3 regions of the Serratia sp. TSA_105.2 genome follow, and region 3 is predicted to be linked to each of the others. Evidence: predicted binding sites of a transcription regulator. Region 3 holds the regulator's gene; each other region holds the start of a gene.
The links. The regulator PhoB, encoded in region 3, activates phosphate uptake and scavenging genes when phosphate is short. The targets are predictions, from matches to a motif close to CTGTCATAAAACTGNCNNAT.
Positions count from the first base shown of each region.

Region 1: a site for PhoB is predicted at 6,513-6,532, ahead of phoA (alkaline phosphatase). Genes of this name have one in related genera too.
Region 2: a site for PhoB is predicted at 1,484-1,503, ahead of ACUTSC_RS21905 (MIP/aquaporin family protein). Genes of this name have one in related genera too.

Region 1 is NZ_JBQZFT010000002.1:288,809-296,344, reverse strand. Features, by position in the region: gene ACUTSC_RS07720 (fimbria/pilus outer membrane usher protein) at 1-1,213, shown strand, start outside; gene ACUTSC_RS07715 (fimbrial protein) at 1,210-2,247, shown strand; gene ACUTSC_RS07710 (helix-turn-helix domain-containing protein) at 2,306-2,764, opposite strand; gene ACUTSC_RS07705 (malate:quinone oxidoreductase) at 2,971-4,551, opposite strand; gene phoA (alkaline phosphatase) at 5,013-6,440, opposite strand; gene ACUTSC_RS07695 (glutathione S-transferase N-terminal domain-containing protein) at 6,571-7,278, opposite strand; gene ACUTSC_RS07690 (ArsR/SmtB family transcription factor) at 7,353-7,536, opposite strand, start outside.
Region 2 is NZ_JBQZFT010000011.1:32,944-40,479, forward strand. Features, by position in the region: gene ACUTSC_RS21890 (1,4-dihydroxy-2-naphthoate polyprenyltransferase) at 1-289, shown strand, start outside; gene rraA (ribonuclease E activity regulator RraA) at 365-850, shown strand; gene zapB (septal ring assembly protein ZapB) at 911-1,150, opposite strand; gene ACUTSC_RS21905 (MIP/aquaporin family protein) at 1,675-2,520, shown strand; gene glpK (glycerol kinase GlpK) at 2,563-4,071, shown strand; gene glpX (class II fructose-bisphosphatase) at 4,202-5,212, shown strand; gene tehA (dicarboxylate transporter/tellurite-resistance protein TehA) at 5,253-6,227, opposite strand; gene emrD (multidrug efflux MFS transporter EmrD) at 6,363-7,536, opposite strand, start outside.
Region 3 is NZ_JBQZFT010000002.1:838,162-845,697, forward strand. Features, by position in the region: gene brnQ (branched-chain amino acid transport system II carrier protein) at 1-948, opposite strand, end outside; gene ACUTSC_RS10445 (PstS family phosphate ABC transporter substrate-binding protein) at 1,434-2,396, opposite strand; gene phoR (phosphate regulon sensor histidine kinase PhoR) at 2,411-3,727, opposite strand; gene phoB (phosphate response regulator transcription factor PhoB) at 3,752-4,441, opposite strand; gene sbcD (exonuclease subunit SbcD) at 4,657-5,889, shown strand; gene sbcC (exonuclease subunit SbcC) at 5,886-7,536, shown strand, end outside.

The sequences.
Region 1 (7,536 bases), 550 kb from region 3:
GCAGGGTGACCAATCGGGCCAGAGCTATAAGCTCAGCTACAGCAAGTTGATGACCGAAACCAACACCAACTTCACGATCGCCGCTTATCGCTATTCGACTTCCGGCTACCTCTCTTTGCAGGATGCCGTCTACTCCCGTGACAATGAGCGCAAGGGTTTAAGCGCAGATGCGGTTAACCGCCAGCGTAGCGAATACCAGCTGACGCTGAACCAAGGGCTGGGCGACAATTACGGTTCCTTGTACATCACCGGTTCGGTACGTGACTACTGGAACCGTGGCGGGAGCACCAAGCAGTACCAGGTGGGCTATAACAACTATTATGGTCGCGTGACCTACGGCCTTTCCGCCATGCGTACTTCGGATATGTACAACCGAGATGAGACTCGCTATTACCTGACACTGTCGATTCCATTCAGCGTCGGTTCGCAAACCCTGAGCCTGAACAGTTCACTGGGCTACACCGACAACGGTTACGACAGCAGCCGTGTGGGCATGAACGGTTCAACCGGCGAAGACAACAACATCAGCTATAGCGCTACGTTAGCCAACGATCGCTCTGGCGGCACCAACAGCAGCGTGAGCGGTGAATACCGTAGCCGTTTCGCCACGATGAACGGGTCCTACAGCTATGGTAAAGATTACCGTCAGTCGTCGATCGGCGCATCGGGCAGCGTGGTTGCCCATAGCGGCGGCGTCACGCTGACACCGCAACGCGGACAGACTATGGTGCTGGTGGAAGCGCCAGACGCCGCTGGCGCGATTGTGACCAACTCGCCAGGCGTTCGTATCGATGACAACGGTTATGCTGTGGTTCCTTATGTTGCACCATATCGCATGACGAGCGTAACGCTCGATCCGAGCGGCATGTCGCGCGATGTTGAATTGGAAAGTAGCAGCCAACAGGTTGCGCCATATGCCGGCGCGGTTGCCCGGCTGGAATTCAAAACAACGAAAGGCCAGGCATTGATCATTCATGCGCTCGGCCCTGATGGCAACGCGCTGCCGTTTGGTGCTGAAGTGCTGGATACCCGTAATCAGGTGGTCGGCATTGTTGGGCAGGGCAGTCGTATCTACTTGCGTACCGAAGCTAAGAAAGGTTTGTTGCAGATTAAGTGGGGCACACAGCCAACGCAGCAGTGCTCTGTCAGCTATAGCGCCAAGGCGCAAAGCAATAATCCTGACTACGAAATTATTGAAGCGAGTTGCAAATGATAAAGTTTACGCGTGTTCCACCGCTGAATAAAGCGTCAGCGAAATGCCTGATGCTGCTCGGACTGCTGATGGCGGGCGGCCAGAGCGCTTATGCCGCCTGTTACGTTAATAATGGCTACAAGGCGCAGGTGATCAACATGAAGCTTGGGCGCGTGCTGGTTACGCCAAGCAGCCAGGTTGGAGACACCTTGGTCACCGGTCAGTTCGCGATTAACCCGGTCTCCGGTTATGGTCGTTGTTATAACGGCGGTAGCGCGATTGGGCAGATCCTCCAGGGCAGCCGGACCAGCTTCAGCAATGTCTGGAGCACCAATATTCCAGGTATCGGGATTCGTTTATACCGTGAAGCGGGGACAATAAGTACTTATTATCCCCACACGTTGGCATTACGGGGTAATACAACCGTCAACCTGAATGGCGGTTACTTTAAGATCGACATTGTGAAAACCGCCGCGCAAACCGGCACTGGCCAACTGGTCCCAGGCAAGTACACGACTTACTATATGGATGGTTCCGGTCAGGGGTTGCCGATGCTGGAATCGATCGTCGACGCCAACAGCCTGACGATCGTGACGTCTACTTGCAACGTGGACAGCGGTTCCAAGAACAAGGTGGTTAATCTGGATACCGTCACTGCAGCTTCGTTTGGCGGCGTAGGTTCAACACAGGGTGAAAAAGCATTTGATATCAATATCAATTGCGTTGGCGGCGTTGGCGAGGATCTGTTGCCAGGCAGTGCGGGACAAGGGATCGTCAATGTGCGTTTTGACTATACGCAGGATGCTTCCAATGCACCTGGGGTGATCAAATCCGAGCCTGGCGCCAACACAGCATCCGGTGTTGCCGTCCAGCTGTTGACCGGCAATACGACCCAGCCGATCAAGAATGGCGATGCGGTCAATGCCGGACGTACCATTCCCAACCAGGCCAATACCTTAACGCTGCCGCTGAAGGCACGCTACTATCGTACCGGTTCGACGATTAAAGGCGGCAATATCAAGTCGACCGCCACCTTTACCATCGAGTACAACTAAGTCGCGTTCCGACGAAAAAGCCAATGGGGTTTATCCATTGGCTTTTTTGCGTTATCGCTTAACGCAGCCCCATCCAGCTGATGCAAACGCCTTCCGGCGGCTTGCCCGCATACCAACGAGGCAGCGTAGGGGCATCGTGGCGCGGTTCGGCCTCCGCCTCTACCGGCTGCGCCGGCCATTCCGCGACGTCCCAGCGGGTGGTGCGGCGATAGACCGCCGGGGTTTTGCCAAACTGTTTCTTGAAGGCGCGTGAGAACGAAGGCTGAGAGTCGAAATGGTATTGCAGGGCGATATCCAGGATCGGGCGTGGGCTGGAACGCAGCGCCTGCGCCGCCTGCGAAAGACGCCGCTCGCGGATATAGCTGCCGAGCGCGTGGCCGGTGGTGCTGCGGAACATGCGCTGCAGGTGCCATTTGGAGTAGCCCGACTTGGCGGCGACGTTATCCAGCAGCAGCGGCTGGTCCAGATGAGTTTCAATCCAGTCTAGTAAATCGTGAATGATATTGACGCGATCCATGGTTTTAGTTCTCCCGCAAAAACGACATTCAGGTCACAGTGACTTAGCTTAATTATCCAAGAATATGCTTTGATAATAGGCGTGAGTGCGCCGTTACGCAAGGGTAAACCGGGGGTAAAAAGGTGACCAAAAATGCTCTTTGAATCGCAGGGGGATAAAGGAAAGGCCGCATAAAGCGGCCTTTTCAGCAGGAAACGAGTGGAAAATCAGTTGGTTTCCGGCTTCACTTCAATGTAGTTCAGACCCAGTACGCTGCTGGTGTAGCCGCGGATCTTATTGGTCATCTCGATATCGCCGTTCAGCTTGTGGCCGTAGGACGGGATGATCTCTTTCAGCTTGCTCTGCCATTCCGGCGTCGCCACTTTGTCTTTGAACACGGTTTCCATCAGGTGCAGCATGATTGGCGCAGCGGTGGAAGCGCCCGGCGAAGCGCCCAGCAGAGCGGCGATGCTGCCGTCTTCAGAGCTGACGACTTCGGTGCCGAACTGCAGCACGCCGCCTTTATCTGCGTCTTTCTTGATGATCTGTACGCGCTGGCCTGCGGTCCACAGCTTCCAGTCTTCCTGCTTGGCGTCCGGGAAGTACTCTTTCAGCGCGGCGAAGCGATCGTCGTCGTTCATCATCAGCTGGCCGACCAGGTATTTCACCAGATCGAAGTTATCCAGGCCGACGTGGGTCATCGGCATCAGGTTCGAGGTGCTCAGCGAGTGCAGCAGATCGAACAGCGAACCGTTCTTCAGGAACTTGCTGGAGAAGGTGGCGAACGGCCCGAACAGCAGCACGCGCTTGCCGTCCAGCATGCGGGTATCCAGGTGCGGCACGGACATCGGCGGCGAACCTACGCTGGCCAGGCCATACACTTTGGCCAGGTGCTGGTTGGCGATCGCCGGGTTGGTGGTGACCAGGAACTGGCCGCCGACCGGGAAGCCGCCGTAGCCGTCGGCTTCAGGGATGCCGGATTTCTGCAGCAGGGTCAGGGACGCGCCGCCTGCGCCGATGAACACGAACTTGGCGTTAACGGTGGTTTCTTTACCGTCGCGGTTCAGATCGGCAACGGTCACGCTCCAGGTCTGGTCGGCGTTGCGCTTGATGTCGCGCACTTCGTGGCTCAGGTTCAGCTTGAACTTGTCGCTGGTGCTCAGCGCGTCAACCAGCTGGTGGGTGATCACGCCGAAGTTGACGTCGGTACCCAGCGGCATGCGGGTCGCGGCGATTTTCTGCGCCGGATCGCGGCCGTTCATCACCAGCGGCGCCCACTGTTTGATTTGCGCAGGATCTTCGGAGTATTCCATGCCGCGGAACAGGGTGCTGTGCTGCAGCGCCGCGTAGCGTTTACGCAGGAAGTTGACGTTGTCGTCACCCCACACGAAGCTCATGTGCGGCACGCTGTTAATGAAGGATTTCGGATCTTTCAGGACAGCGTTCTTCACCTGATAAGACCAGAACTGGCGGGAGATTTCGAAAGACTCGTTGACCTTCACCGCCTTGCTGATGTCAATGGTGCCATCGGCTTTTTCCGGCGTGTAGTTCATTTCGCTGAAGGCGGAGTGGCCGGTACCGGCGTTGTTCCAGCCGTTGGAGCTCTCTTCCGCCACGCCGTTCATGCGCTCGTACATGTCGATGGTCCAGGTCGGCTCCAGCTCATGCAGATAGGTACCCAAGGTGGCACTCATGATGCCGCCGCCGATCAACACCACGTCGACGGTTTTATTCTTCTCTTCAGCCGCTGCCTGCTGCGTAACGCTAAACAGGCTGAGGCTGAAAATCAGGACGAGTAATTTTCTCATTGAATTAAATCTCTTGTGTGTAAATTCTACTCATTGCAGGTGAAAGAATTTAGCGGGAGTTACCCTGGAAAATAGTGAAGCCGACCGCCCGGCGTGAGCCGATAGGCAGCGATAATGCCTTTTTGTTAATAGGGTTTTTAACGAAAAGTGAACTATTGCAGGCCGTCCGGATGCAAATTGATCGGTTCACGTTACTGGCGGGGTATTATTGTTTGCGAGAATGTTAAAAACTACTTTTGTAACTAAAAAAAATGAATATAAGCAAAAATAGGCCGGTTGCTGCCGCAGGAATAAACAGATAGGGGGGAAAGGGCGTATAACCGCGTTATTTTCAGGGGCTAATTGTCGCGCGATTAAACGTTATTTCGTTATCACACAATAATTGCGGTTAAATTGCAAATATACATCGGTAACCCATAATAAATGGCCGCCGCTACGGGCGGCCAGGATTCACAAGGTGGTTACTTGATGCCCATCGCATCGCGCATGGTGAAGAACAGATCGGTCTGATCGGTCAACCCCACCACGTTGGCGGCGTGCGGGCCGTAGGCCGCGACGCGCAGCTGGGTGCCGGTGTGCCCCTGCGATTCTTCTTCCGAGTTGCCGTAGCTCAGGGTCATTGGCGCGCCGTCTTTGGTGGTCAAGGTCTGGGTCAGGCCCGGCGCTTTGGCGTCGGCGGCGACAATCTGGCTGGAGTGCGCGTGGTCGGCGGTGACGATCACCAGCGTGTTGCCGTCGGCGCGGGCGAAGGCCAGCGCTTTTTGCACCGCTTCGTCCAGATCGACGGTTTCACCAATCTGCCCGCACGGGTTGGCGGCGTGATCCTGCTTATCGATCGACGCGCCCTCTACCTGCAGGAAGAAACCGTTCGGGTTGTCTTTCAGCAGCGCGATCGCTTTTTCGGTCATCGCCGCCAGCGTTGGCGTGGCCGCGGTGCGCGCCGGGTTGTTTTCGCAGGTTACCGCCGGCTTGTCGAGGTTGCCGTGATAGCTGGCTTTCGGCCCCAGCCAGCGCACCGGCATGTTGCCGTCGGCGAACAGGCCCAGCAGCGGTTTTTGCTGATTGGCCAGGGTAACGGCCTGCAGTTCATCCGCGTTGCTCACCCACTGGTAACCCTGCGCTGCCGCCTGGTCCTTCAGCGATTTTCCTTGCCATTCGCCGCTTTTCGCCAGTTGGTTGAAGGACTTCGCGCCGCCGCCCAGCGTGACGTCGGCGCGGGTTTTCAGCAGCTGCTCGGTGATGGAGCCGCGGCCGCCGTTTTCCAGCGCGTTAGCGGCGCATTTCTCGCTGGTTTCCTCCGGGCCGTAGCATTTGCGCGAGGTGACGTGCGACACCAGCGCCGCCGGCGTGGCGTCCTGCAGTTCGGCGGTGGAGACGTTGCCGGTGGCCTTGCCGGCCGCCTTGGCGATCTCCAGCAGCGTTGGCTGGTCTTTGCCGTTCACGTCCACGCCGAGCGCGCCGTTATAGGTTTTCACCCCGGTGGCCCAGGCGGTGGCGGAGGCGGCGGAGTCGGTCACGTAATCCGGTTTGTGGGTTTTCTTGTCCAGCGAGTAGTGGGTGTATTGCCCGGTCAGCGGCAGAGCGTCGATGCCCTTGAAGTAACCGCCTGCGCCTTCGGCGTAGTTACGCGCGGCGGTGATCTCGGAATCCCCCATGCCGTCGCCGATCAGCAGGATCACGTTTTTCACCGTTTTGTCCGACAGCGACGCCTTCAGCGCGGCGGTCTGATCGCCGGCCAGGCGACGGGCGCCGCCCGGCTCGGTGAGGGTGCCGCGCGCGGCGCGCTCGGTCAGGCCATCGACATTGGCCGAGGTTTCCGCCGCGATGGCGGAGGAACAGAGCAGGGCGGACAGCACGGCGCCGGCGATCAGGGATACAGCAGGTTGCATGGGGTAAGCTCCTTGTCGTAATACAACAATGTAAATAACATCAAATTGTTACGTAAGGAGAGTAGAGCAGGGGGATGACAATTTTATGACAGCGAGAGACGGGATGGCCCGGCGGCCACCCCGTTTGGCGTCAGGCCGCGCGCGCCGGGATAGCCAGCCCACGCTGCACTGCCGGCCGCGCCAGACCGCGCTCCAGCCACTGCGCGACGCGGGGGAAACTGTCGAACTCCACCAGCTCGCGGGCCTCATAAAAGCCGATCAGGTTACGCACCCAGCCCAGCAGCGAGATATCGGCGATGGTGTAGTCCGCGCCCATGATCCAGTCGCGGCCCTCCAGGCGCGTTTCCAGCACGCCGAGCAGGCGTTTCGATTCGTTCTTGTAGCGCTCCAGCGGCCGTTTGTCTTCATACTCGCGCCCGGCGAATTTGTGGAAGAAACCGAGCTGGCCGAACATCGGGCCGACGGCGGCCATCTGGAAGAACACCCACTGAATGGTTTCGTAACGCTGCGCCGGATCCTGCGGCAGGAAACGGACGCTCTTTTCCGCCAGGTAGAGCAGAATGGCGCCGGATTCGAACAGCGGCAGTGGCCGGCCGCCGGGGCCATCGGGATCGATGATCGCCGGGATCTTGCCGTTCGGGTTCAGCGCCAGAAATTCCGGCGTCCAGGTTTCGTTGTTGCCGATGTCGATCAGGTGCGCCTCATAGGGCAGGCCGATCTCTTCCAGCATGATGGACACTTTGACACCGTTCGGCGTCGGCAGGGAATAGAGCTGCAGCCGTTCCGGGTGCTGAGCCGGCCAGCGTTTGACGATCGGGAATTGGGTGGAATCGAGCATGGAAACTCCTCGGGTTGGCGGGGGCGCTTAAGCGTACCCTTTGAGTATTGCAGTAAAACTACCCCGCCGCCGGGTTACACCGTGAGGTCAAAATGTGCGGCCAGCGCTTTTTTACCGGCGGGGGTCAGCTGCAGCTCGCGGCTGTCGAGTTGGCGCACGATCCAGCCGCGTTGAATAAAGGCGACCAACAGCGCGGCGCCCAGCGCGCCGCCGAGGTGAGAACGGCGTTCGCTCCAGTCCAGACAGCCGCAGGCGAAA
Region 2 (7,536 bases), on a different contig from region 3:
CGAAAACGGCAAGAACACGCTGGCGGTGCGTCTCGGCCCGCACAAGGCGCGCATTTACCATGCCCTGCTGCTCGGCGGCGCGGTGCTGTGTTTCGCGCTGTTTACGCTGTTCAATCTCCACAGCCCGTGGGGCTGGCTGTTCGTGCTGGCGATCCCGCTGCTGGTGCGCCACGGCCTGCGCGTGCTGCGCGATCCGACGCCGGTCGGCATGCGGCCGATGCTGGAGCACATGGTCAAGGCGGCGTTGCTGGCCAACCTGCTGTTCGCCATCGGCGTGGCGCTCAGTTAAAAACTGATGATTTTGCCAACAGGGCGAATAAAGGGATATACTGAACATTCCAGCGGCAAACAGACGTAAAATCCTATGAAATACGATACTTCCGAACTTTGCGACATCTATCATGAAGAGGTGAACGTTGTTGAACCTCTGTTCTCCAATTTTGGCGGGCGTACTTCATTTGGCGGGCAAATCACCACGGTGAAATGCTTTGAGGATAACGGCCTGTTGTTCGATCTGCTTGAAGAAAACGGCCGCGGCCGCGTGCTGTTGGTCGACGGCGGCGGTTCGGTACGCCGGGCGCTGATCAACGCCGAACTGGCGCGCCTGGCCGCCCAGAACGAATGGGAAGGCATCGTGGTGTACGGCGCGGTGCGTCAGGTGGACGATCTGGAAGAGCTCGACATCGGCATTCAGGCGATGGCGGCGATCCCGGTGGGTGCCGTGAGCGAAGGCGTGGGCGAAAGCGATATCCGCGTCAACTTCGGTGGCGTCACCTTCTTCTCCGGCGATCACCTGTATGCCGACAACACCGGCATCATCCTCTCCGAAGACCCGCTCGACATCGAGTGATTTTCGGTCATGAAAAAGGGCGCCTGAGGCGCCCTTTTCGTTGCTGCATGGCGTGAGGAATCAGACCTCTTCCATTTTGCCCAGCAGAGCGCGCAGGCGATCTTGCCATACGTGCTGTTCTTCTTTCAGCTGTTGGTTTTCGCGCACCAGCGCTTCGTGGTTGCCGGAGGCAGCCTGAACTTCCTGCGACAGAGAGTTGTTTTTGTCTTTCAGCTCTTCAATTTCCATCTGCAACAAGGTGATGGTATCAATCGCCTGCTGTACTTTTGCTTCCAGTTTCTCAAATACTTCAAATGACATGCTTCAGTCCCCTCATGATAGCAAGGCGTACATCTATAAGTAGCGGCCGCAACATCGGCTGCAGCTACTGCGAATATTGCATCGCGCTCAGTGACGCGCGCCGTTACGGAAGGCGCGCCAGTCTCGATTCGTTAAAAACGATTGTAAGTAGCCAGTCTCCGCCTGTCTAGCAACATACCGGATCATCGCGCAGTCTGTTGCAATTTTCCTGCCCCCGCCATCAGCAAAAACTGAAAATCCCCGCCGCCACCGCCGCGAGTTGTTAACAACCCTCGCCAAACTACTGGTCAGATCACACTTTTATGGCTCAGAAAGAACACTAAACGACGCGAAATCGCTCAATTTTATGACGCGCCACACACATTTTGATTTCGCTATTTCTCGTTTATGTTCGTTAACGATAAATTTACATCACGTCCTTATTCAATAATTGGACGAGATGAAAAAAACTGTGCCCATAGGCCGGATGTATACCCAACTGAGCCTATAAACCAACAACCGCCGTTTTGCAGGACAACAACATTATGAGCCAAACCACCAGTCCGACATTAAAAGGCCAGTGCATCGCCGAGTTCCTCGGCACGGCGCTGCTGATCTTCTTTGGCGTAGGCTGCGTTGCCGCGCTGAAACTGGCGGGCGCCAGCTTCGGCCAGTGGGAAATCAGCATCATTTGGGGCCTGGGCGTCGCCATGGCCATCTATCTGACCGCCGCCATTTCCGGCGCGCATCTCAACCCCGCGGTCACCCTCGCCCTGTGGCTGTTCGCCTGCTTCGACGGGCGCAAAGTGGTGCCTTACATCATTGCGCAGGTCGCCGGTGCCTTCTGCGCCGCCGCCCTGGTCTATGGGCTGTACTACAACCTGTTCTTCGACTTCGAAGCGGCTCACCACATGGTGCGCGGCAGCAACGAAAGCCTCGAACTGGCCAGCATCTTCTCGACTTACCCTAACGCGCACATCTCCGTCGGCCAGGCCTTCCTGGTAGAAATGGTGATCGCCGCCATTCTGATGTGCCTGATCCTGGCGCTGACCGACGACGGCAACGGCATCCCTCGCGGCCCGCTGGCGCCGCTGCTGATCGGTATTCTGATTGCCGTGATTGGCGCCTCCATGGGACCATTGACCGGCTTTGCGTTGAACCCGGCGCGCGACTTCGGGCCGAAACTGTTCGCCTACCTGGCCGGCTGGGGCAAAGTCGCCTTCACCGGCGCACGCGACATCCCGTACTTCCTGGTGCCGATCTTCGCCCCTATCGTCGGCTGTGGCCTGGGCGCTTTCGGTTACCGCGCGCTGATTGGCCGCCACCTGCCGTGCGACGTCTGCGTGACGGAAGAAGAGCCTGATGCCAAGACCCAGCAGCGCAAAGCGTGATGGGTGCAGTTTTACACGGTTAACAACAGCAGGATAATTACCATGACTGTAGAAAAAAAATACATTGTCGCACTCGACCAAGGGACCACCAGTTCACGCGCCGTCGTGCTCGATCACGACGCCAACATCGTTGCGGTATCGCAACGCGAATTCCCGCAGATCTATCCAAAGGCCGGCTGGGTTGAGCACGACCCGATGGAGATCTGGGCGTCGCAAAGCTCGACGCTGGTAGAAGTGCTGGCGAAAGCCGATATCAGTTCCGATCAAATCGCCGGCATCGGCATCACCAACCAGCGCGAAACCACCATCGTCTGGGAAAAAGACACCGGCAAGCCGATTTACAACGCCATCGTCTGGCAGTGCCGCCGCACCGCCGACATCTGCGAGAAGCTCAAGCGCGACGGCCTGGAAGAGTACATCCGTCACAACACCGGCCTGGTGGTTGACCCGTACTTCTCCGGCACCAAGGTGAAGTGGATCCTGGACAACGTCGAAGGCGCCCGCGAGCGCGCCAAGCGCGGCGAACTGCTGTTCGGCACCGTCGATACCTGGCTGGTGTGGAAAATGACCCAGGGGCGCGTACACGTTACCGATTACACCAACGCCTCACGCACCATGATGTTCAACATCCACGAGCTGGACTGGGATGAGCGCATGCTGGAAGTGCTGGATATCCCGCGCGCCATGCTGCCGAAAGTCCGTCCTTCCTCGGAGGTGTACGGCCAGACCAACATCGGCGGTAAAGGCGGCACGCGTATTCCTATCGCCGGTATCGCCGGTGACCAGCAGGCAGCGCTGTACGGCCAGCTGTGCGTTCAACCGGGCATGGCGAAGAACACCTACGGCACCGGCTGCTTCCTGCTGATGAACACCGGCAAAGAAGCGGTGCGCTCGAAAAACGGCCTGCTGACCACCATCGCCTGCGGCCCGCGCGGCGAAGTGAACTATGCGCTGGAAGGCGCGGTGTTCATCGGCGGTGCGTCTATCCAGTGGCTGCGCGACGAGCTGAAACTGATCAGCGACGCCGCCGACTCCGAATACTTCGCCACCAAGGTGAAAGACAGCAACGGCGTCTATGTGGTGCCGGCCTTCACCGGCCTGGGCGCCCCTTACTGGGATCCGTATGCCCGCGGCGCCATCTTCGGCCTGACCCGTGGCGCCAACAGCAACCACATCATCCGCGCCACGCTGGAATCCATCGCCTTCCAGACCCGTGACGTGCTGGACGCCATGCAGGCCGACGCCGACACCCGCCTGCAATCGCTGCGCGTGGACGGCGGCGCGGTCGCCAACAACTTCCTGATGCAGTTCCAGTCCGATATCCTCGGCACGCGCGTGGAACGCCCTGAAGTGCGTGAATCGACGGCGCTGGGCGCCGCGTTCCTGGCGGGCCTGGCCATCGGCTACTGGAACGATCTGGATGAAGTGAAGAGCAAAGCGGTGATTGAGCGCGAATTCCGCCCAAGCATCGAAACCACCGAACGTAACTACCGCTACAGCGGCTGGAAAAAAGCGGTGGCTCGCGCTCAGGCATGGGAAGATCACGACTAAACCCAGCCTTGTCGTTACCCCCCAAATTGCGCTGCCTGCGGGCGGCGCTTTTTTTTGCCCCGCCCCGCCGCCGCTACGCTGTGATAGACTTTGCCGATATTTTCTTCCCTTTCTCACAGACAGGTTTGCCATGAAACGTGAATTAGCCATCGAATTCTCCCGCGTTACCGAAGCCGCCGCGCTGGCGGGCTACAAATGGCTGGGACGCGGCGACAAGAACGCCGCCGACGGCGCGGCGGTCCACGCCATGCGCATCATGCTCAACAAGGTGGATATCGATGGCCGCATCGTGATCGGCGAAGGCGAGATCGACGAAGCGCCGATGCTGTATATCGGCGAACAGGTCGGCACCGGCCAGGGCGACGCAGTCGACATCGCGGTCGATCCGATCGAAGGCACCCGCATGACCGCCATGGGCCAGTCCAATGCGCTGGCGGTATTGGCGGTGGGCGATCGCGGCACCTTCCTGCATGCGCCGGACATGTACATGGAGAAGCTGGTGGTCGGCCCGGCGGCGCGCGGCGCCATCGATCTCAACCTGCCGCTGGCGGAGAACCTGCAGAACGTCGCCGCACGGCTGGGCAAACCGCTGTCGCAGCTGACGGTGATCGTCTTGGCCAAGCCGCGCCACGACGGCGTCATCGCGCAGATGCAGCAGCTGGGCGTGCGGGTATTCGCCATTCCTGACGGCGACGTGGCGGCCTCCATTCTCACCTGCATGCCGGAAAGCGAGGTCGATGTGATGTATGGCATCGGCGGCGCGCCGGAAGGGGTGATCTCAGCCGCGGTGATCCGCGCGCTGGACGGCGACATGCAGGCGCGTTTGCTGCCGCGCCATGAGGTGAAAGGCGACAGCGCCGAGAACCGCCGCATCGGCGAACAAGAGCTGGCGCGCTGCCGGGAAATGGGTATCGAGGCCGGTCAGGTGCTGCGCATGGACCAGATGGCGCGCAACGACAACGTGATCTTCTCCGCCACCGGCATCACCAAGGGCGATCTGCTGGAGGGTATCAGCCGCCAGAGCAACATGGCCACGACCGAAACCCTGCTGATCCGCGGCAAGTCGCGCACCATCCGCCGCATCCGTTCGACCCACTATCTGGATCGCAAGGACCCGGCGCTGCACGAGTTTTTGCTGTAAGCCGGCAAGAGACCGCCTCCGGCAGCCGCTGAGGGCGGGTTCATCCCGCCACCGGCGTTTTGGCGGGCAGCAGTTTCCCGCGCAACAGCAGCCACAGCGTCTTCACCATCAGGCCGATGAGCAGCAGGTTGGCCAACGCGAACAGCCCCCAGGCCAGCACTTGCATATCTGCCCCGCGCTGGCTCTGCAACAACCGCAGCGACGCGTTCGCCATCGCCGATAAGCCGAACGAGAAAGCCCACATGCCCGGGCTGAAGCCACCGGCAAAAAACCAACGCACCAACCTGAACATAAAAAACAGCTGCAGCAGGCCGTAGCCCAACAGGATTAAGGCGAACGTATCGAAGTCGTTGCCATTGACGCATAACCACGCGTAGCAGGCGACAAAGGCCGGAGCCAGCTGGATGCCGATAACGCCGCGGGCGGCGGCCGGCAGCGCGGCCTTGGTGCGTAGACGGTGGATGATGGCGGGTTCGAGGGTCAGCCATGAAATCAAACCGGCGCCAAGAAACATCATGCCGATATCAGGATGGCCGGCGGTGCCAAACGCCATCGCGCAGATAAAGTTAGCGGCCACCGTCGGCAGGTAGAATCCCGGCGTCGTGGCCTCCGACGCGAACTCGCCGCGCCACAACGGCGCACAGCGCCAGGCCGAGAAGATGAGCTGGCCGACAGAGCCCGCGACCATCAGCCCATTCGCCAGCGGCAGGCTGTAAGGGTGCAGGCCGATGGACACCAGCACGCCGCCCGCCGGAAGCAGGCTGATAAAGCTGAACTGAGTATTGCTGCGAAACTCGTCACGCACCGCGCGTGAGTCTATCAGGCAGCGGCAGAGATAGATCAGCGCCAGCGTCAGCCAGATGGCGCTGCCGAGAAAGATGAGCGACTCGCCCAGCCAGCCGGGGCCATAGCCGAGCGTGGCGGCGTATCGCCAGGCGCTGCCGAGGCCGAAAACCCCCAGAACCATCCCAAAGAAGCCGACGGGAACACGTTGAATGAACTGCAGTGATGACATAGCGAATAACCCGGAAAAACACTGTCGGTAAAGTGTATACCGATCGCCACAGCGCAGTAATAACCTGGGTCAAAACCGGCGGCATGACCTTAGCCGTCTTGCAGGACTAAGGTCAGCGCCGGCTCGGGAAGGGCGTTATGCGGTATGCCCCTGATGTTGCATCCGGTTGGACAGCGGCCACCAGCACAGCAGGATCAGCAGCGCCATCGCGAACATCAGCAATCCAAGGCTAAACTGCCCGGTTTGCGGCAGCATGGCGGAAAGCCAGGTCGCGAGCCCCGATCCCATATTCTGCATGCCGCCCACCAGCGCGCCCGCTGCGCCGGCCAGGTAAGGGAACGGCTCCATCGCCCCGGTGGTCGCCAGCGGGAACAGCATGCCGGCGCCGAAGAAGAACAGCGCGGCCGGCACGATCAGCGTCCAGATGTTCATCACGCCGAACCAGCCCGGGATCCACATCATCGCCCCCGCCAGCAGGCAGCTAATCACCGAATGCCACATCAGCGTGTGGAAGGTCTTGCCGTCACGCCCGGCGTACCAGGCGCCGAAAAACGCCGCCGGGATCGGCAGAATAAACAGGATGCTGACGGTCAGGCCACTCAGCCCCAACACGCCACCCATCAACACGCCGCAGCTGGCCTCGAATACCGCAATCCCCGCCAGCGCGCCGATCAGCATCACCAGATAGCAGCTGAAGGTGCTGTCACCCAGCAGCTGGCGGAAACTGGCCAGCATGCGGCGTTTTTCCGTCTGCACCGGGCGGGTCTCCGGCAACCAGCGGAACATGGCGAAGGCAACGCAGGCGCACAGCGCCAGCAGGAAGGCGTAACAGGCGCGCCAGCCGAACACCATCGCCAATGCGCCGCCGATCACCGGCGCCAGCAACGGGCTGACCAAAATCCCCATGTTCAACAGGCTGTTGGCGTAGCGCAGCGCGGTGCCGGCATACAGATCGCGTGGCATGGTGCGCGCCATCACGCCCGCCACGCCGGTGCCCATCCCCTGGATGGCGCTGGCGGCGACCAGCATCGTCAGGTTGGTGGACAGCAACGCGCCCAGCGCACCGAGCAGGAAGATCATCATGCCGGTCAGGATCACCGGACGACGCCCGATGCGATCCGATATCGGCCCATAAATCAGCTGGGAGAAGCCGTAGGTCAGCAGATACGCCGCCATCACCCGTTGCACGGCGCCGGTGCGAACCGACAGATCGTGGGCGATATCAGCAATAACGGGAACATAAATGGTTTGCGCCATCTGGCCGACGGCGACCAACAGGATAAGCATCACCAGCAGGTGAAAGTTCTCT
Region 3 (7,536 bases):
CGTCTTGTACGAGAACGGCAGGTATTGCGCGAAGAACTCGGCGCAGGCGCAGGTCAGGCCGACCGCGGTCACCATACAGGCGATGAAGATCAGCGCCGCCAGGAAGAAGCTGCCGAGGCCGCCAAAGGTGTTCTGAACGTAAGCGTGCAGGATCACCGCGCCGTTGGTGGCGTCAGGCACCAGCGCGCCGCTGCCGGAGCCCAGCTTGAACAGGCTCAGGTAAACCAGCGTCAGGCCCACGCCGGCGATCAAACCGGCCAAGATGGTGTAACGGGTCAACAGACCGGCGTCTTTCACGCCGCGCGAGCGCGCCGCATTGACGATAACGATGCCGAATACCAGCGCACCCAGCGTATCCATGGTCAGATAGCCGTTAACGAAACCGGAGGAGAAAGGCACGCTCTGGTAAGCCGCCGTCGCCGGGATCGGCGCGCCGGCAGGCCACAGCAGCGCGGCGATGCCCAATACGGCCAGCGCCACAATCTTCAGCGGTGCCAGCACGTGGCCGACGGTGTCGAGCAGGCGGCCCGGATACAGGGAGATGCCGATCACCAGCGCGAAGTACACCAAGCTGTAGATGAACAGCGGCATGGCGCCGTCGCCGGTCAGCGGGGCGATGCCCACTTCAAAGGACACGGTGGCGGTACGCGGCGTGGCGAACAGCGGGCCGACGGCCAGGTAGCAGACGGTCGCCAGCAGCAGGCCGGCGCCGCGGCCGATCGGCGAACTGAGGGCGTCGATGCCGCCGCCGACGCGCGCCAGCGCGATGACGGTAATGACCGGCAGACCGACGGCGGTGATCAGAAAGCCCAGCGCCGCGATCCAGACGTGTTCACCGGACTGCAAGCCGACCATCGGCGGGAAGATGATGTTCCCGGCCCCAACGAATAAGGCAAAGGTCATGAAGCCCAGTGCCAGGATATCTTTTGACGTTAAACGATGACTCATACGATGTCGTGTTGCCTGTTCAAATGAAAAATAGTGTCCGATAGCGTGATGGCGTGACGCCCCACCCGGTTGCCGGCATGCCCGATCGTTGCAGCGCCAAATAAGCACCCTAAACGCAGTCGATCCGGCGTTTATGTCCCTATTCGAAAGTGGCCACTCATGAAGATGGGCAAAATTTTAGGAGTTATAAAAATGGAGGTTTAATCCGACAACGAGGGTTAAGGTAAACGTTTATAGCGCTTCAAGGCAAGACGCACGGCGAAAAGCAGAGCTATCAACCATATAAACTTTAGCCACCAGTCGATCATATTGGCTATCAATAAATATACACTACATGATTTGTATCATTTTTGAACAACAGATTCACGAAACGTGAAGCATATACCGCTTTACCGCGCGAAAACGCCAATAAATGCCCGGTTTTCGCGTGGCATAAGCTCCGTTTGGCCGTGAAAAAAGGCGAAAATTACGCCGTTTTTTGCCGCTTATTGCACCGTGACCGACGCGAGCGGCTGCAAGCCGAGCGCCTGGCGGGTCTTCTGCAGGGCGGCCGGCGGTAGCGGCAGATAGCCGTCGTGATTGACCAGGCTCTGCCCTGCGGTCGACAGCACGCGGTCGAGGAACGCGGCGGTCAGCGGCTCGAGCGGTTGATTGGGGGCTTTGTTGATATAGATATAGAGATAGCGCGACAGCGGGTAGCGATCGTTGCGCACGTTGGCGGCGGTAGGCGCGACATAGTCTTCTCCCGACTCCGCCAACGGCAGCAGCCGCACGCCGCTGGCGCGAAAGCCGATGCTGGCATAGCCGATGCCGTTGAGCGAACCGGCCACCGCCTGCACCACCGAAGCCGAACCGGGCAGCTCATTGACGCGCGGCATAAAATCGCCGCCGCACAGCGCGCGCAGTTTGAAATAGCCGTAGGTGCCGGACGCCGAATTGCGGCCGAAGCGCTGCAGCGAGCGCGTTGCCCAGTCGCCGCTGAGCCCCAGCTCGCCCCAACGCGTCAGCGGTTTGCTTTCACCGCAGCGCCGAGTGGCGGAGAAAATACGATCGAGCTGCTGCAGATTGAGACCGCGCAGCGGGTTGTCCTGATGCACCAACACCACCAGCGCATCCACCGCCACCGGCACCGCCAGCGGCGCGTAGCCGTAACGGTGTTCGAACGCCGAAACCTCGGCCGCCTTCATCGGCCGGCTCATCGGGCCCAGCTGCGCGGCGCCCGCCGCCAACGCGGTCGGCGCGGTCGACGAGCCGGCGGCCTGGATCTGCAGGTTAACGTTGGGGTAATGCTGACTGAAGTCCTGCGCCCACAGCGCCATCAGATTCGCCAGGGTGTCGGAGCCGACGCTGGACAGGTTGCCCGCCAGCATGCCGTCGGGCTGCGCCAGCGCGCCGCGTCCGGCCAGCAGCGCCAGGCAAAGCAACAGCCCTCGGGTTATTCGGGTCATACCGGTGTCTCGCGTTAATTTTTCACCGCATTCTCTGATAAAGCGGCGGGAACAATCAACCGGTTGGGTAAGGTAAAGATAAAGCGGGTGCCGATCCCCGGCTCGCTGAGGATCTCCAGCCGCGCGTCGTGATGGCTGAGCGCGTGTTTGACGATCGCCAGCCCCAGCCCGCTGCCGCCGGTTTGGCGCGAACGGGCCTTGTCGACGCGGTAAAAACGCTCGGTCAGGCGCGGAAGGTGTTCGGCGGCGATGCCCGGCCCGTTATCGCTGACCTGGAACTGCGCGCCGTGCGCCGTTTGCTGCCAGCTCACTTCGATATGGGTGCCCTTCGGCGTATGATTAACCGCGTTGTACACCAGGTTAGACACCGCGCTGCGCAACTGGTCTTCATTACCGAACACGTTGAGTTGTTCGTTAACCCGGAAGCTGATCTCGTGATTGCCGCCGCTCAGCGACTGCGCCTCGCGCTGCAACACCCGCAGCATCAGCGGGATATCCACCCGCTCGTTCATGTCGACATTGGGCGCCGCCTCGATGCGCGACAACGTCAGCAGCTGCTTGACCAGCCCGTCCATCCGGCGGGTCTGCTCTTGCATGGTGCCGAGCGCCTTGCTGCGCAGCGAGCCGTCTTGCTCTTCGTCGCCCATCATCTCCAGGTAGCCCTGCAGCACCGTCAGCGGCGTGCGCAGTTCATGGCTGACGTTGGCGAAGAAGTTGCGCCGCGCGCCCTCCAGCTGGCGCATCTGGGTGACGTCGCGCGCCACCATCAGCAGTTGCCCTTCGGAATAAGGCATCACGCGGAATTCGACGTAGTGTTCGTTGTTCAGCTGCAGCGTCAGCGGGCGCGAGAACTCTTGCTGTTGCAGGTAGTGGCTGAATTCCGGATAACGCAACAGGTTGAGGATGTGCTGGCCGTTGTCTTCCGGCCAGCGAAAGCCGAGCAGATGCTGCGCCAGCCCATTACACCAGAAGATATTGCCTTCGACGGTGGTCATCACCACCGCATCAGGCAGCGATTCGGCCCCGCTGCGAAAGCGCTTGATCAGCAGCGCCAGCTCGCGCCGGCGGCGGCGATTGCGCTGCTGCATCTGATACAGGCCATAGAACAGCGGCTCCCAGCTCCAGCGGCCGGGCGGCGGTGTCATACTGCGGTCGATCCACAGCCAATGGGAGAGTTTGAGCTGGTTGTAGAAATTCCACACCAGCGCCGCCAGCGCGGAGGCCAGCAGGAACCAGGGCAGATAACCGAAAATCAGCCCCAGCAATAAGGCGGGCAGACAAAAAAGAGCCAGCTCCAGAGCCAGCCTCTTCCACGACAGACGTTCTAACACGGCATATTCTCCAGCGCGGCGCGATCAGTAGCGCGTTGAGAACCGGTAGCCGGTGCCCCGAACGGTTTGAACCATTTTATCATGCCCACTGGTTTCTAACGCCTTGCGGAGCCGACGGATATGCACGTCAACGGTACGGTCTTCCACATAAACGTTAGTGCCCCAGACGTGATTAAGCAACTGCTCACGGCTATAAACCCGCTCCGGGTGGGTCATAAAGAAGTGCAGCAGCTTGAACTCGGTCGGCCCCATGTCCAGCGCCTGATCGTTAGCCATCACGCGGTGGGAGGACGGATCCAGGCTCAGCCCTTGCATTTCAATCACTTCTTCCACCGCCATCGGTGAAATGCGGCGCATGACCGCCTTGATGCGCGCCACCAGCTCCTTGGGCGAGAACGGCTTGGTAATGTAATCATCCGCCCCCACTTCCAGGCCGCGCACGCGGTCTTCCTCTTCGCCACGCGCGGTCAGCATCATGACCGGAATATCGCGGGTCAGCGCTTCGCGCTTCATATGTTTGATAAACTGAATGCCGGAACCGCCGGGCAACATCCAGTCGAGCAACACCAAATCAGGGAACGGCTCAGACAGGCGCGTCACGGCGCTGTCATAATCCTCGGCTTCCAACGGTTGGTAACCATTCTGTTCCAACACAAAGCACACCATCTCACGGATCGGCGCTTCGTCTTCCACCACCAGTATGCGTCTTGCCATCGTCAATCCTGCCAATGTGTTAGCGACTTTGCGGGCGCCATTATGCGTCAGTTTTGTGACACTTTTATGAAAAAAAGCGGCTGTTATAGGCAGTAAGCATAGCGATTATTTCCCGGCGCAAAGAAAAATCATTCCGTAGTCGTCGCCATTGCGTCGGGACAGCCGCCGCCGCGGCCTTTATAATCATCGCCATTACTTTTGCATCCGGGAGTGTCATGCGCCTGATCCACACCTCTGACTGGCATCTTGGCCAGTACTTTTTCACCAAAAGCCGCGCCGCCGAGCACCAGGCTTTTCTGAACTGGCTGATCGAACAGATCGAGCAGCAGCAGGTGGATGCGCTGATCGTCGCCGGGGATCTGTTCGATACCGGCTCGCCGCCCAGCTACGCCCGCGAGCTGTACAACCGCTTCGTGGTGGAACTGCAGCGCACCGGCTGCCAACTGGTGGTGTTGGGCGGCAACCACGACTCGGTAGCGACGCTGAACGAATCGCGGGAACTGCTCTCTTGCCTGAACACCACGGTGATCGCGAGTGCGCAGGGCTCCCTTGAGCAGCAGATCGTGGTGCTGAATCGGCGCGACGGCCAGCCGGGCGCCGTGCTGTGCGCCATCCCGTTCCTGCGGCCGCGCGATCTGCTCACCAGCCGCGCCGGCGAATCCGGCGCGCAAAAACAGCAGGCGCTGCAGGAAGCCATCGCCGAACATTACCAAACGCTGTATCAGGCGGCCTGCGACCGCCGCGAGCGGCTGGGCCTGCCGCTGCCGATCGTCGCCACCGGCCACCTGACCACCGTCGGCGTCACCACCTCCGACTCGGTGCGCGACATCTATATCGGCACCCTCGACGCCTTCCCGGCGCAGGCCTTCCCCCCTGCCGATTACATCGCGCTGGGCCACATTCACCGCGCGCAGAACGTCGCCAAGTCGGAACATATTCGCTATAGCGGTTCACCGATTCCGCTCAGCTTCGATGAACTGGGCAAAGCCAAAAGCGTCTTCCTGGTCGATTTCGCCGACGGCGCCCTGCAGCAGGTAGAGGCGTTAACGATCCCGCAGTTCCAGCCCATGCAGCTGATCAAAGGCGATCTGGCCGAGATCGAACGGCAGCTGCAGCAATTTGCCGACTATGCCGGCGAGCTGCCGGTGTGGCTGGATATCGAAGTGGCGACGCAGGACTACCTCAGCGATATCCAACGCCGCATCCAGCTGATGGCGGATGAGCTGCCGGTGGAAGTGGTGCTACTGCGGCGCAGCAAAGAGCAACGCCGCCAGGCGATCGCGCAGCAGGATAAAGAAACGCTGAACGAGCTGAGCGTCAATGAGGTGTTCGAACGGCGCCTGGCGCAGGAGGCCGACATGCCCGAAGCGCGCCAACGGCGGATGCATCAACTGTTCCGCCAGGTGGTCGAGGCGGTGCAGCACAATCCTGAGGAGACCCAACCATGAAGATCCTCAGCCTGCGGTTAAAAAACCTCAACTCGCTGCAGGGCGAGTGGAAAATTGACTTCACCGCCGAGCCGTTCGCCAGCAACGGCCTGTTCGCCATTACCGGCCCGACCGGCGCGGGCAAAACTACCCTGCTGGACGCCATCTGCCTGGCGCTGTACCACCAGACGCCGCGTCTCAACGTCACGCCGAGCCAGAATGAACTGATGACCCGCCACACCGCAGAATCGCTGGCGGAGGTCGAATTCGAGGTCAAGGGCGTCGGCTATCGCGCCTTCTGGAGCCAGCGCCGCGCCAAAAACGCGCCGGACGGCAATCTGCAGGCACCGAAGGTCGAACTGGCGCGCCGCGAGGACGGCAAGATCCTGACGGATAAAGTGCGCGATAAGCTGGAGATCACCGCTGCCATCACCGGGCTGGACTTCGGCCGCTTCACCAAATCGATGATGCTGTCTCAGGGGCAGTTCGCCGCGTTCCTCAACGCCGACGCCAACGATCGCGCCGAGCTGTTGGAAGAGCTGACCGGCACCGAAATCTACGGGCGGCTGTCCGAACAGGTGTTCGAATCCCACAAGCAGGCCAAAACCGACCTGGATGCGTTGCACCAGCGCGCCAGCGGCATCGAGCTGCTGAACGATGAACAGCGCCACTCCCTGACTGAACGGCTGGCGGCGCTGAGCGCGCAGGAAAGCGCTCTCGGCAAGCAAGCCCAGCAACAGCAACAGGCGCTGAGCTGGCTGCAGCAATGGCAGCGCCTCCAGCAACAGCAGAATGAGGGTCAACTACGGCTGGAAACCGCCCAGCGCGAGCAGGCCGAGGCCGCCCCGCAGCTGCAGCGGCTGGCGCTCAGCGAACCGGCCGAGAAATTGCGGCCGCTGCGCGGCGAACGCGATCGCTGCCGCGCCGAGCTGCAGACGCTACAACAGCAGGCAGCCCAGCTGACGCAGCAACAGGAGCAGCACTCGGCGCAGCTGGCGCCGCTGCAGCTGGTGGTGGAAAAGGCCCGTCAGGCGCAGCAAGCCCATGCCGAGCATATGCGGCAGCAGCAACAGCTGATCGATGACCAGGTCGCCCCGCTCGACCATCAGATCGCCCAACTGCAGTCGACGCAGGCCGAGCGGCGACAGGCCGGCGATGCCGCCGCGCAGCAGTGCGCCCAGCAGCAGACCGCACTGGAGCAGCTCACCACCCAGCGCAGCCAACTGACAGCGCAGGCCGCACAGCATCAGCAGCGGTTGAACGCGCTGACCGAAGCGCTGGCCGCTCAACAGCAACAACGGCAGGCGCTGGAGGCGCAAACCCCGCTGGCCCCGCTGCGCCAGCGCCTGAGCGCTCTGGCGGATCTGCGCCCGACGCGCCAGCAGTTATTCACGCTCTCTTCCCTTTACCGTCAGACCCGCGAGCGTCTGGCTCGGCAACAGGCGGAACACGCCGAGCGGCAAATGCAGCTCGCCGGGCTGCAACACCAACTGGAGAACGCGCGTCAGCAATTCAAACAGCACAAGGCACAGCTGCAGGAAGTGGAGCGGATCCACGAGCTGGAAAAACGCATCGTCAGCCTGGAAGCGGAGCGCGCCCTGTTGCAGAGCGGCGCCCCCTGCCCGCTGTGCGGCTCCACCAGCCACCCGGCGGTGGAGCAATATCAGG